Regions from separate parts of the Erwinia papayae genome, predicted to be linked through region 2. Evidence: predicted binding sites of a transcription regulator. Region 2 holds the regulator's gene; each other region holds the start of a gene.
The links. The regulator Fur, encoded in region 2, represses iron uptake genes when iron is present. The targets are predictions, from matches to a motif close to ATAATAATGAGAACNACTATCAA.
Positions count from the first base shown of each region.

Region 1: fhuF (siderophore-iron reductase FhuF) is a predicted target of Fur. The motif match lies at 1,267-1,289, and genes of this name have one in related genera.
Region 3: ftnA (non-heme ferritin) is a predicted target of Fur. The motif match lies at 1,357-1,379, and genes of this name have one in related genera.
Region 4: exbB (tol-pal system-associated acyl-CoA thioesterase) is a predicted target of Fur. The motif match lies at 1,803-1,825, and genes of this name have one in related genera.

Region 1 covers NZ_JBZCHT010000013.1:1,385,425-1,388,585, reverse strand. The annotation lists gene AC3RPL_RS22630 (GGDEF domain-containing protein) at 1-906, shown strand, start outside; gene fhuF (siderophore-iron reductase FhuF) at 1,324-2,118, shown strand; gene AC3RPL_RS22620 (YbaK/EbsC family protein) at 2,190-2,657, shown strand; gene AC3RPL_RS22615 (MFS transporter) at 2,703-3,161, opposite strand, start outside.
Region 2 covers NZ_JBZCHT010000009.1:1,851,386-1,854,546, reverse strand. The annotation lists gene AC3RPL_RS13590 (beta-N-acetylhexosaminidase) at 1-1,368, shown strand, start outside; gene fur (ferric iron uptake transcriptional regulator) at 1,593-2,036, opposite strand; gene fldA (flavodoxin FldA) at 2,403-2,933, opposite strand; gene ybfE (LexA regulated protein) at 3,087-3,161, opposite strand, start outside.
Region 3 covers NZ_JBZCHT010000013.1:225,400-228,560, forward strand. The annotation lists gene AC3RPL_RS17165 (MFS transporter) at 1-1,048, shown strand, start outside; gene ftnA (non-heme ferritin) at 1,568-2,077, shown strand; gene AC3RPL_RS17175 (hypothetical protein) at 2,266-2,436, opposite strand.
Region 4 covers NZ_JBZCHT010000013.1:266,209-269,369, reverse strand. The annotation lists gene AC3RPL_RS17360 (DedA family protein) at 1-341, opposite strand, end outside; gene metC (cystathionine beta-lyase) at 443-1,642, opposite strand; gene exbB (tol-pal system-associated acyl-CoA thioesterase) at 1,890-2,624, shown strand; gene exbD (TonB system transport protein ExbD) at 2,630-3,052, shown strand.

The DNA.
Region 1 (3,161 bases), on a different contig from region 2:
TTTTTAAGGCCTAAAGGTGAATTTCCGGTATTAAATATTGTATCGTTATTAACCGGATTACTTTGGGTGTGGCAAATTGTCGCGAAGTACCAGTTAGTGTTTTATTTTGACAGCAGTTTTCTGATGCTCAGTCTGATTGGCGTATTTTTTATCAGCGTTATCGCTCTGGGTAATCATTTACCCGCTTTTTGTCTGCATATAGCGCCCTCTTCGGTGGCGGTGCTGTTGTTGGATCACGGGCAGAATATCCTGATGATCCTGTTTACTATCGCTCTGCCATTAATCGGCGTGACGCTGCATCAGCTGATGCAACACCGTGGCGATACTTTTACCCGCCGCCTGGTCCACGAGCTGTATGCAGATAAAGAAAAGTACAGTGGACTCAGTATGATTGATCCTCTGACCGGCCTGTATAACCGTCGCGGACTGAAGAACCGGCTGGAAAATATTCCCGACACCGGCAATCACTTTGTACTGTTGTTGGATATCGATCATTTCAAAGCCTATAACGATAATTACGGTCATGCGATGGGCGATCAGGCGCTGGCCAGAGTGTCAGCAGCTATCCGTGATGCGGTGCGTTCGCGTGATGTGGTCACGCGCTATGGCGGTGAGGAGTTTCTGGTGCTGATGACCAATATTAATGAATCAATAGCCCACAAGCTGGCGGAACGGATACGCCAGTCGGTTCTCGATCTGGAAATTCCCCATCGTTTTAATGACCGGGTTGCCACCCACGTAACGGTCAGCGCGGGTTACGCACAGATGAAAGCTACAGATTTCGACAGCGCGCTGGCTAACGCCGACCGGGCGCTTTATCTGGCAAAAAATCGTGGGCGCAATACTATTTTATCCTACCGGGATATTGTGAAAAGCGGGTTGAGTCAGCCAGCAGATACCCTTTGAGCCATTAACAGATGAAGCTGGCCGAATTATTAAATGAATTTACTATTTATACTTAATCCAAATTACCGCAAAAATGCCCCGAACTATTATTTTTTCTAATAAACCTGAGCATGACATTACTGAATTAAATGCTCCTGCGGTAGCGTTTAAATAATTTCTCCACGTCTTAAAGCGCGTCAAATCCGCGGTAAATTCATTTTCGTCTGAAGCTGATAATCTTTTTTCTCCACCAGGAAGGCAGCTCGCAGCAATCAAAAAAATAATCCTGTTTTTATGCCACTACAGTAAATGAGAACGGCAGACTTTCGCGGCCGTCGACCATACCCTCTGCCAGACGCTTGTCTGTCCGCTCCCCCTCAGATAGAATCAAGAACGATTATCATTTGTTTTTGCACTTCCATTCAAACTGGATACCCTATGACCACCACTGTTCGTCAGGCATCTGAGTATGGTTCACACCCGCTGATTTTTATGCACAGCAACCGCCCGCTGGCAGCCTCGTTGCGGGCGTTATTCAGTGAACATCGTGCTTATTTCCTTGATTCGATCAGGCTTGGTGAACAGCCCCCCGCTGGCAGTATGACTCTCAGCGCCTGGTCCTCAACAGAAAATTTCGCCAGGCTCAACGCGCGCTACGGTGATTATATGTACCGCGAACAGCCGCAGATGGAACGTGAAAACAAGCCGTTACAGTCACTCTGGGCGCAGTGGTATCTAGGCCTGGTGATGCCGCCAATGATCATGGCGCTGCTGCTGGAAACACGTGCGCTGGATATCTCTCCGCAACATTGCCAGGTCGAGTTCAGCGAGACGGGCCGCCCTGCCGTTTTCTGGTTTGATGTGCGCGAGGATGAAACAGCGCGTTACCTGTCACCGCGACAGCGTGTTGACCGCCTGATTCAGCGCCATCTGATCCCGGTGGTCAATGGCATTGCACAGCATGACGGCATTAACGGCAAACTTATCTGGAGCAATACCGGCTTTGCTCTCCACTGGTTTCTGGGTGAACTGGCTCCACTCACGGGTGAGCCGCTGCGCCAGGAACTGGAGCAGGCTTATTTCTTCTCGCGCACCCTGCTGGATGGTTCCGACAATCCGTTCTTTCGCACCATGCTGCCCCGTGACGGCGAGATGCAGCGCCGCACCTGCTGCCAGCGTTACCGCCTGCCCAACGTTCAGCGTTGTGGCAATTGCACCCTTAATCCACTCTGATCCCTCGTCTTCCCGTTTACAGTCAGCCGACTCTGTGGCAGCTTAAGCCGTTCTGAAAAAGGGAGATAAGCATGAGCCTGGAGTCAGTACGGCAGTTCTTTGCCGAACACGCCCCTGAAATTGGCATTATTGAACTGGCGGAAAGCACCGCCACCATCGAGCTTGCCGCCCGCGCGCATCACGTGAAACCGGGGCAAATCGCCAAAACGTTATCGTTGAAGGTCAAAGAGCGCGTCATCCTGATTGTTACCCGGGGCGATGCCCGCCTCGACAACCGCAAGCTGAAAGAGATGCTGGGCTGTAAAGCCAGGATGCTGAGTACCGATGAGGTGGTTAACTGGACCGGACATCCCGTTGGCGGCGTTTGCCCGTTCGGTCTGGAAAACCCATTGCAGGTGTTTTGTGACGTCTCGCTGCGGGATTTTGCTGAAGTGCTGCCCGCCGCCGGATCGATTAACAGCGCGGTGCGAATCTCACCGGAACAGCTGGCGAAACTGACGTCCGCCAGTTGGGTGGATGTCTGCCAGCTACCGGGCTGACGCACAGGAAAAGCGGATCGCCCGGATCCGCTTTCAGTTATTCCCTCAGTGAGAAGCTTTCTCTGCCTCACTGCCAGATGAAATTGCCACGCCCCTCGTCTCCCGCCCGAAGGCCACCAGCAGAGTGATTAATATCGCCACGGTCCCGGCGACGATCGCCATCGCCAGGCCGTAGTTATTGCCGTGCGCTTCGGCAATGTGTGATTGCAGCGAGGCATTCACTGAAGCAATCAGGTTTCCTAACTGGTAGACAAAACCAGGCAGCACAGCACGGGTGTTCGCCGGGACCAGCTCGGTCAGATAAGTGGGCACCACGCCCCATGCGCCCTGCACCATAAACTGCATCAGAAATGCGCCCAACCCGATAGTGAAGGAGCCGGAGGAGAATGCCCACAGCGGTAGCACCGGCAGGGCCAGCAACGCGGCAATCATTATCGCTTTTTTACGTCCAATTTTTTCCGACAGCGTGCCGAAGAATACCCCGCCCAGCATGGCGGCCACGTT
Region 2 (3,161 bases):
GAAATAGTAAAATACGCGGCAGCGCGGGGTATTCAGGTGATCCCTGAAATAGATATGCCGGCACATGCGCGTGCAGCGGTGATCTCTATGGAAGCGCGCTACAACCGACTGATGAAGGAAGGCAAAACGGCTGAGGCATCTGAATACCGTTTGCTGGATCCGACCGATACGTCTAATACCACCTCAGTACAGTTTTATGACCACACTAGCTATCTGAATCCTTGCCTGGATTCTTCCCTGCGCTTCAGTGACAAGGTGATTGGTGAAATTCAGGCGATGCACCGCGAAGCAGGACAGCCGTTGCAAACCTGGCATTTTGGTGGTGATGAAGCCAAAAATATTCGCCTCGGTACGGGCTATTCTGATGTCAGCAACCCTGTGGCAGGGACCGGGCGTCATGATATGAGCCGGGAAGATAAGCCCTGGGCAAAATCTCAGGCGTGCCAGAAAATGATTGCCGATGGCAAAGTGGAAGATATGGAACATCTGCCCAGCTATTTCGCAGCCCAGGTCAGTCAACTGGTTAAGCAGCATGGCATTGAAAAAATGCAGGCATGGCAGGATGGTCTGAAGGATGCTGAAGGGGCTAAAACATTTGCCACTGAGCGAATGGGAGTCAACTTCTGGGATACCTTGTTCTGGGGAGGGTTTGATTCCGCTAATGACTGGGCCAACAAAGGCTATGAAGTGGTTATCTCTAACCCGGATTACGTCTATATGGATTTCCCTTATGAAGTCAATCCATTAGAGCGCGGCTATTACTGGGGAACTCGTTTCAGCGATGAGCGTAAAGTATTCAGCTTTGCCCCGAATAATTTGCCACAGAATGCTGAAACCTCAGTGGATCGCGATGGCAATACCTTTAGTGCCAAATCAGATAAGAGCTGGCCCGGAGCGTATGGATTATCTGCACAGTTGTGGAGTGAAACCGTCAGATCTGATGAGCAGATGGAATATATGATTTTCCCGCGTATGTTATCCGTGGCTGAGCGTGCATGGCATCGTGCTGCCTGGGAACAGGATTACCAGGCAGGAAGAGAGTATGTGGGTGGGAAAACCACCTTTGTTGACCAGCAGGCACTGCTGAAAGACTGGCAGCGCTTTGCCAATCTGCTGGGGCAACGAGAGCTGGCCAAACTCGATAAAACCGGAATCCACTACCGACTGCCTGTACCAGGAGGAAAAATAGTTGATGGTAAGCTCGAGGCAAATATCGCGCTGCCTGGTCTGACCATCGAATACAGCCTTGATGCAGGCAAAAACTGGCAACGCTATGATGCCACTGCACAACCTGCGGTAAGCGGTGATGTGATGGTCCGCTCGGTCAGTCCGGATGGAAAACGTTACAGCCGTGCTGAAAAGCTTTGATGGTCAGGTTCACAGGCTGACTTCAGTTGTTTTTTTGTTATCAGTATTAAAACGCCAGACTGGCGCCTTCGTTACCGGGCGCCAGCTTTAATGACAGTGAAAACAGGCCATCTGTCATCTTTCACATTTCGGAAGAAAAGCGGTGTTTTACTTCAGGGAAGCACTGACTATGAGGCTGATTGACAGAAATATGAAGCAAATCACCTGCAAAGCAGGTGATTTATTTAATCGTCATGCAGTGTTTCGTCTTCGCGGCAGTCGCCTGTTGCGCAATGGCCGTAGAGATAAAGACTGTGGTTGCTGAGCTTGATACCGTGGCGCGAAGCGATATCACGCTGACGGGATTCAATGGATTCGTCACTGAATTCGATCACTTTGCCGCAGTCCAGGCAGATAAGGTGATCATGATGGTGCTGTTGAGTAAGCTCGAAAACGGACTTGCCACCTTCGAAGTTGTGGCGGGTGACGATGCCTGCATCATCAAACTGGTTAAGCACACGGTAGACCGTTGCCAGACCAATTTCTTCGCCCATATCAATCAGGCGTTTGTACAAATCTTCCGCACTGACGTGATGGCACTCTGGTTCCTGAAGCACTTCCAGAATTTTCAATCGGGGAAGCGTGACTTTCAGGCCGGCCTTCTTTAATGCGGTGTTATTGTCAGTCATGCGGATATTGTCCTGTTACTTTGCTTGTCACTAAGTGGCTGAAAAACCCTGAACATCGGCCTAAACAAAAGCTAAGCTACCCAGTATAGAACTGATGTGTCGAAATGAAAACCACCGGAAAGGCGCAGAACCGCCGCAGAGGGCAGGGCAAAAACCTGTACATCCGGGGGAAGCAACGACACCGTGCGGGTTTACATTTCGCTCTGTTTCCGGCTTGACGCACTCCAGGCAGATACCCGAAGCGCGAAGGGTCGATGGCGATATTGTACAGTGTTGCAGATGAAAGTTACAAAAATGTTCCTATTATATTCATAGGAAAAAACCACAGATATGTTGCGTGATTGGCATCCTCAGCAGAGGAGCAAATCAGGCTTCAAGAATCTCTTTAAGCTGTAACTCTTCGTAGATCTGTTTAACCCACTTTTCAGTGCGTTCATTTGTCAGCTCAGGCTGGCGGTCTTCATCAATGGCCAGACCAAGGAAATGCGTGTCATCTGCCAGCCCTTTAGAGGCTTCAAAATGATAGCCCTCAGTAGGCCAGTGACCGACAATCACTGCGCCATTTGGCTCAATAATGTCGCGAATGGTGCCCATCGCATCGCAGAAATATTCAGCATAATCTTCCTGATCGCCACAGCCAAACAGCGCCACCAGTTTGCCGTTGAAGTCAATTTCTTCCAGCGTCGGGAAAAAGTCGTCCCAGTCGCACTGCGCTTCGCCATAGTACCAGGTTGGAATGCCCAGCAGCAGAATATCAAAGGCTTCAAGGTCTTCTTTGCTGCTTTTAGCAATATCATGAACTTCCGCAACCTCATTACCCAGCTGCTTCTGTATCATTTTTGCAATGTTTTCCGTATTGCCTGTATCGCTGCCAAAGAAAATGCCTACGATTGCCATGAGTTTAATAACCTCTTGAATCTTAAAAAGGGACGGCTGATCTGAAAATATTAGCGGCAATGATAGCAGACCGCATCGGGTGGATAAATGAGGAATCCTCCCGCATTTGTCGCTTTGTGCTCTGTGCCGTGGAATTCTCTGAGGCCGACTTGCTCAACATGATGAATTGACCAGTTGCGTCATGATCATTTCTTCAATCAGTTCGCTGCGACTGATATTGCGGGCTTC
Region 3 (3,161 bases), on a different contig from region 2:
GGCGGGTTATGCGCTTGGCATTCTGCTGCTGGCACCGCTGGGCGATCGCCATGACCGACGACAGATTATTGCTCTGAAAGGGCTGCTGCTGGCCTGCGCGCTGGTATTCAGTGCCAGTAGCAGCGGGATCGGTATGCTGCTGCTTGCCAGCCTTACGGTGGGGATTGCCGCCACCGTGGCACAGGATATTGTTCCGGCCTCTGCCCAGCTCTCTCCCGCCGCACAGCGCGGTAAAACCGTCGGCAGCGTAATGACCGGGCTGCTGCTGGGGATCCTGCTGTCCCGCGTGCTGAGTGGCTTCGTGGCCGCGTATTTTGGCTGGCGCAGCATGTTTATCGCCGCAGCGGTGATGGTTACCGCCATCACCCTGGTGCTGTGGCGCAGCCTGCCGTCAATGCCTCCGGCTACGCAGATGCGTTATCCGGCGCTGCTCTCTTCCATGCGTCACCTCTGGTGCCACTATCCTGCGTTGCGGCGCGCTACGCTGTCCCAGGCGCTGCTGTCGGTCGGGTTCAGCGCCTTCTGGTCGACGCTGGCGGTAATGCTGCATGACAGCTGGCAGCTGGGCAGTGCAACAGCCGGATCCTTTGGCCTGGCAGGGGCTGCGGGTGCACTGGCGGCACCGCTGGCCGGAACACTGGCCGATCGTCGTGGTCCCCGGCGGGTCACCCTGATTGGCACGACGGTCGCTACCCTCTCCTTCGCACTGATGTTCCTGCTGCCGTGGCTGCCTGCTCCCTGGGCGCTGGCGGTAATTGTCCTCTCGGCGATTGGCTTTGATTTTGGTGTGCAGTCGACGCTGGTGTCGCACCAGTCGATCATCTTCAGTCTGGAGCCTGCTGCGCGCAGCAGGCTGAATGCGCTGATGTTTACCGGCGTATTTATCGGTATGGCGGCAGGCTCCGCTGCTGGCAGCATCATGCTGGAGAAAACCGGCTGGACAGGCGTGGTGTCACTGCTGACGCTGAGCGGCCTGGGCAGCATGATGGTGCGCTGGCGCGACAGGACCCCACCAGCTGTGGCCCGCCAGCCTGCGGCCGGGTCATAACCCGACTGCGGTAACCCTGTCTGCTGACCAGCAGCACAGAGAAACCTGGCGATCAATCGAGCCGCAGCAGCACCGCCCGCTGACCGGGAACATCGCCGGGTCAGGCAGAAAGGGATTGCAGCGGCTCTGGCAACACCAATCAACGGAAAATGCCCGGCCCGCAACACCTTTCCGCAAGGGATAATGTCGAACGACGAATAAAATTATCGCTTTTTCTGCCTTCGGCACTTCTGCTGATTATTTTTAAACAGAAGTCATTTTATAAATCCGGCAAAAAGACCATTCTGAGTGGTTCAAATTGCTGCGTATTAATAATAAGAATGGTTATCAAAAACATTTAAAAAACGGAATGTCTGCCAATAACAGAGAGAATAATTATCACTTATCTTTCACTGCGTTAATTCGCCCGAAAATGACATAAAAAGGTTCTTAAAGAGTTTTTATTTTAGCGACAGCCGTGCATAATGCGCCCAATAATACCGTTAATAAAATTCACCGCGAAAAAAATATGGAGCCGCTATGCTGACCAGCGAAATGACCGCCAAACTGAACGACCAGTTAAATCTGGAATTCTTTTCCGCCAATCTGTATCTGCAAATGAGCGCCTGGTGTGCTGATAAAGGTTTTGAAGGTGCGGCTGCGTTTATGCGTGAACACTCCGCTGAAGAGATGCAGCACATGCAGCGGCTGTTTAACTACCTGAGCGATACCGGATCCATGCCGGTGCTGGGCACCATCGCTGCGCCGCCAGTGACCTTTAATTCACTGAATGAGGTGCTGGAACAGGCCTACCATCACGAAAAACTGATCACCAGCAAAATCAATGAGCTGGCACATGCCGCGATCACCACACAGGATTACTCCACCTTTAATTTCCTGCAATGGTATGTGGCTGAACAGCATGAAGAAGAGAAGCTGTTTAAATCCGTGCTGGATAAACTGGCGCTGGTCGGCAACAGCGGTGAAGCCCTGTTCTTTGTTGATAAAGACCTGATGAAAATGAGCAGCACCAGCAATCCGCAGAGCTGATGATAAAGGGCGGCCGCCGCCGCCCAACAATCCCGCATACACCCGGTAAGTAGCCAGGCTCAGGGGCTGACTCCAGTTAAATAATGGGCAACGGGCCTGATCCACTCTTGTTGCGTGCTATTCAACTTTATGGGGGCGGTACAGGTAAGTCACCGGGCTTTTCCCGAATTATTTAAATGGATAAATATTCAGCTTAATTTTTTAATCTGGGATAATGCAAATGTCTCACATAAATTTTCTACCATATCAACCTTTGTGGTTAAATTAGTAGCATTCGCTTTCTTACTTTGTGATGAATGGTCGGTATTTAAAGATGCAACAGCATGTGCATGGCTTGTTTTTTCAGTTGAGACACCCATGATTTTAATTACTCCTGCAAATGTTATTGAATTCAAAGCGTATCAATTTCTCCAGACTGAATCTTTCAAAAAAGAACACGCCATCACGATGCCACAGAATGAAAACTACGCTTTTCCTTATAATCTCTGTAAGGCGTCATAAAGGCTGACACTGGAGCCCCTGGCAATTTTTTCATTGCCTGTAATGCCTTGCTGGCCTGTTTTCTGTAAATGTTCTTTGACCCGCCAGAAATTATCGCCACCTCAGAAAGGATAATTTCAGCGAAGTTATTGTTGAAAATTCCCGATCAACGATAATGGAAAAATCGCGTGGTGGCTGGCGAATTAATACGCACTAAAATCAAATGTAACGTTTCCCCAACCTCACTCAACGTTAATCTCTGGGATGTTGGCGATGGTAACAAGGCTAAAAGAGAAGCCTCTTACTGTTCTGATAATATTAAAAAATGGTAAACACTGAAAAAAAATGACGCTTTTTCCTGTCGATAATAACCGCAAAAAAACGCACTGATATTTATTATTCAGGATGGAATGTAGGGCATGGAAAAGACGGAAATAAATAAAACTCTCGGGCGAAGAATAACGCATCCCGACAGGAAGAACGATGCTGACGACAAATGTCTGAGCGAAAAGGCAGATATCCTGTGCCATACCGGCCTGGCGATGGCCGGAATAACACCTCAGAGACTGGCCCACCAGGTGTTATTGTCGCAGCCAGTCTGGAC
Region 4 (3,161 bases), on a different contig from region 2:
GCCCGCTGGTGGTAATGGACCGGCAGGTGCAGCAGCCAGCCTTTCACTATCGGCGTATTGCCCAGCCAGCGGCCCTGCAAATAACTTAACCAGTAGCCGAGACTGGCGGCGAGCGTCAGGATCGCAATGGTCGGGACAAAGCCCATCGCACCCCTGGCAATCATCGCGCCAGCCAGCAGTAACAGACTGTCTCCCGGCAGGAAAGCGGCAGGCAGAAGGCCATTTTCCAGCAGCAGCGTGACAAACATAATTCCATACACTATCCAGATGACTTCCGGACTGGCCAGGGTGGCAAAATCCTGTCGCCAGAGCGCCTGAACAATCTCGTGTAAAACAGCCATTTCGTATCCTGTTTACTGCGTTGAGCGGCTAATTGTACTCATATTCTGACCGTTGCGCGTTGACGCGATTAACGTTTTATTACGTATTTATCTGGCGTTTTTCAGGCCGGGCAGTCTGCGAGACGATCGAAACCCGCCGCCAGATCGGCAATCAGGTCGTCAACATTTTCCAGTCCGATATGCACCCGGACCAGCGTACCGTGAAAATCAACCCCGCCTGCCGGGCGGATAGCCGTCAGTTCCTCTGGTTGATTGGCAAGAATCAACGACTCAAACCCTCCCCAGGAATAGGCCATGCTGAAGTGCTCAAAATGATCCAGATAAGCGGCCAGCTGCTGGTCACTGAGGCGAGACTTCAGAACGAAAGAGAACAGTCCACTGCTGCCAGTGAAGTCCCGTTTCCAGAACCTGTGACCTTTACACTGCGCTAACGCCGGATGGTTGACCACCGCTACCTCGGGCCTTGTCGCCAGCCAGTTTGCCACCTGCAAACCGCTCTCCTGATGTTGGCGAAGTCGTACCGCCAGGGTTCTCAGCCCCCGGCTTGCCATATAGGCGGTATCGGCATCTACCATCTGTCCCATCAGATAAGAATTCTCCCGCAGCTGCGCCCAGCAGCGGGAGTTGGCGACAGCGGTACCGATCATCGCGTCAGAGTGGCCGATAAGATATTTTGTTCCCGCCTGAATCGAGATATCAATCCCCAGCGCCAGCGCCGGAAAAAGAATACCGGCCGCCCAGGTATTGTCGATAATCATCACCGCCTCAGGCGCTTTGCTGCGCACTGCGCTAACGATGGCGGGGATATCCTGGACTTCCATAGTGATGGAAGCAGGCGATTCGAGAAATACTACACGGGTGTTGGGTTGCACCAGCTCAGCAATTTCTGCGCCGCTACAGTGATCAAACCAGGTGGTGGAAACATTCATTTTGCTGAGGATCTTACTGCAAAAATCCTGCGTGGGCTCATACACTGAACCGGCCATCAGCACATTATTACCGGCGGAAACGAAGGCGAGAATGGCGTTTGCCACCGCCGCCGCACCACAGGGATAAAGTACACAGCCCGCGCCGCCTTCCAGCTCTGTCATCGCTTCCTGTAAGGAGAAATGGGTGAGCGTGCCGCGACGGCCATAGAACAGTTCACCCTCAGCGCGCCCTGAGGTGGCACGTTTCTTATCGGCCACGCTGTCAAATACCAGAGAGGAGGCGCGTTGTATAACGCTATTCACCGCTCCCTGGGTGTAGCGTTTACGCCGTCCGGCGGAAATCAATGCCGTTTCAATCTTTCTGCTGTTCATGCTGATACTCAGTTAATAAATGGTGATATGTCGCTAACGTTAACACGCCAGCGGAAGAGGGGAAATTGGCAGCCTGCTCAGTGACAAAGATTCAGCAAAAAATGACCCGGCGCTGCCCTGTCGGACGGTGAAAATGTAAAAAATGGCAACCTCTGGTCAAATAGTAATGATAACCACTATCAATTCGTTTTTGATTTGGTATGATCTGCGCTGGCTTTTTTTTCCCGTTTTTCCCTGGAGAGACAGCGTGACGAATGATTTGATGCAGACGGATCTTTCCGTCTGGGGCATGTATCAGCATGCAGACATCGTGGTGAAAGTGGTAATGATTGGTCTGCTGCTGGCGTCGGTTGTGACCTGGGCCATCTTCTTTCGCAAAAGTGCCGAACTGACTTCAGCTAAACGCCGTCTGAAGCGTGAGCAGCAGGCGCTGAACAACGTCCGTTCGCTGGAAGAAGCCGCTGACACAGCTGCCAGTTTCAGAGCCAACAGCCAGAGCAGCCAGTTGTTGAAAGAGGCGGAAAATGAGCTGCTGCTGTCGCAGGGCTCGGACGATAACGACGGTATCAAAGAGCGCACGGCTTTCCGCATGGAGCGTCGCGTGGCCTTTTTCAGCCGTCATGCCGGTCGTGGTAACGGTTTTCTGGCAACTATCGGTGCCATCGCCCCCTTTGTCGGACTCTTTGGCACCGTATGGGGCATCATGAACAGCTTTATCGGTATTGCCCAGACCCAGACCACCAATCTGGCGGTGGTTGCGCCGGGCATTGCAGAAGCGCTGCTGGCAACGGCCATCGGTCTGGTCGCCGCCATTCCTGCGGTGGTTATCTATAACGTCTTTGCCCGCATGATTGGCAGTTACAAAGCCATGTTGGGTGATGTGGCGGCCCAAATCATGCTGCTGCAAAGTCGCGATCTTGATCTCGCCGCCAGCAACGAAAGTCAGCGCCCACATCCCGCGCAGAAACTGCGGGTGGGGTAAGCATCATGGCTATGCGATTGAATGAAGATGTTGACAGCAACGGCGAAATGCACGAAATCAACGTGACGCCGTTTATCGATGTCATGCTGGTGCTGCTGATTATCTTTATGGTTGCGGCCCCGCTGGCTACGGTGGATGTCCGCGTTAATCTGCCTGCCTCAACCAGCGCCCCACAGCCGCGTCCGGAAAAGCCGGTTTATCTGTCGATCAAAGCCGATAAGCAGCTGTTCATTGGTAATGATGCTGTCACCGCCGCATCACTGGTGGAGAAGCTGAGTGCTGAAACCCAGGGTGATAAAAGCACCACCATTTTTTTCCAGGCTGATAAATCAGTTGATTATGAAACGCTGATGGGGGTTATGGATAAACTGCGTCAGGCGGGCTATCTGAAAATTGGTCTGGTGGGCATGGAAACCAGCGGCAAATAATTTGCTGAAAAACATGGCGGCCGACGCGCCTCTGTCGGCTGAATCACCGGCTCCATCCACCGTAAAGTCACAAAATCTCATCACACCCGCCTCTTCAGCCAGGCGGGTG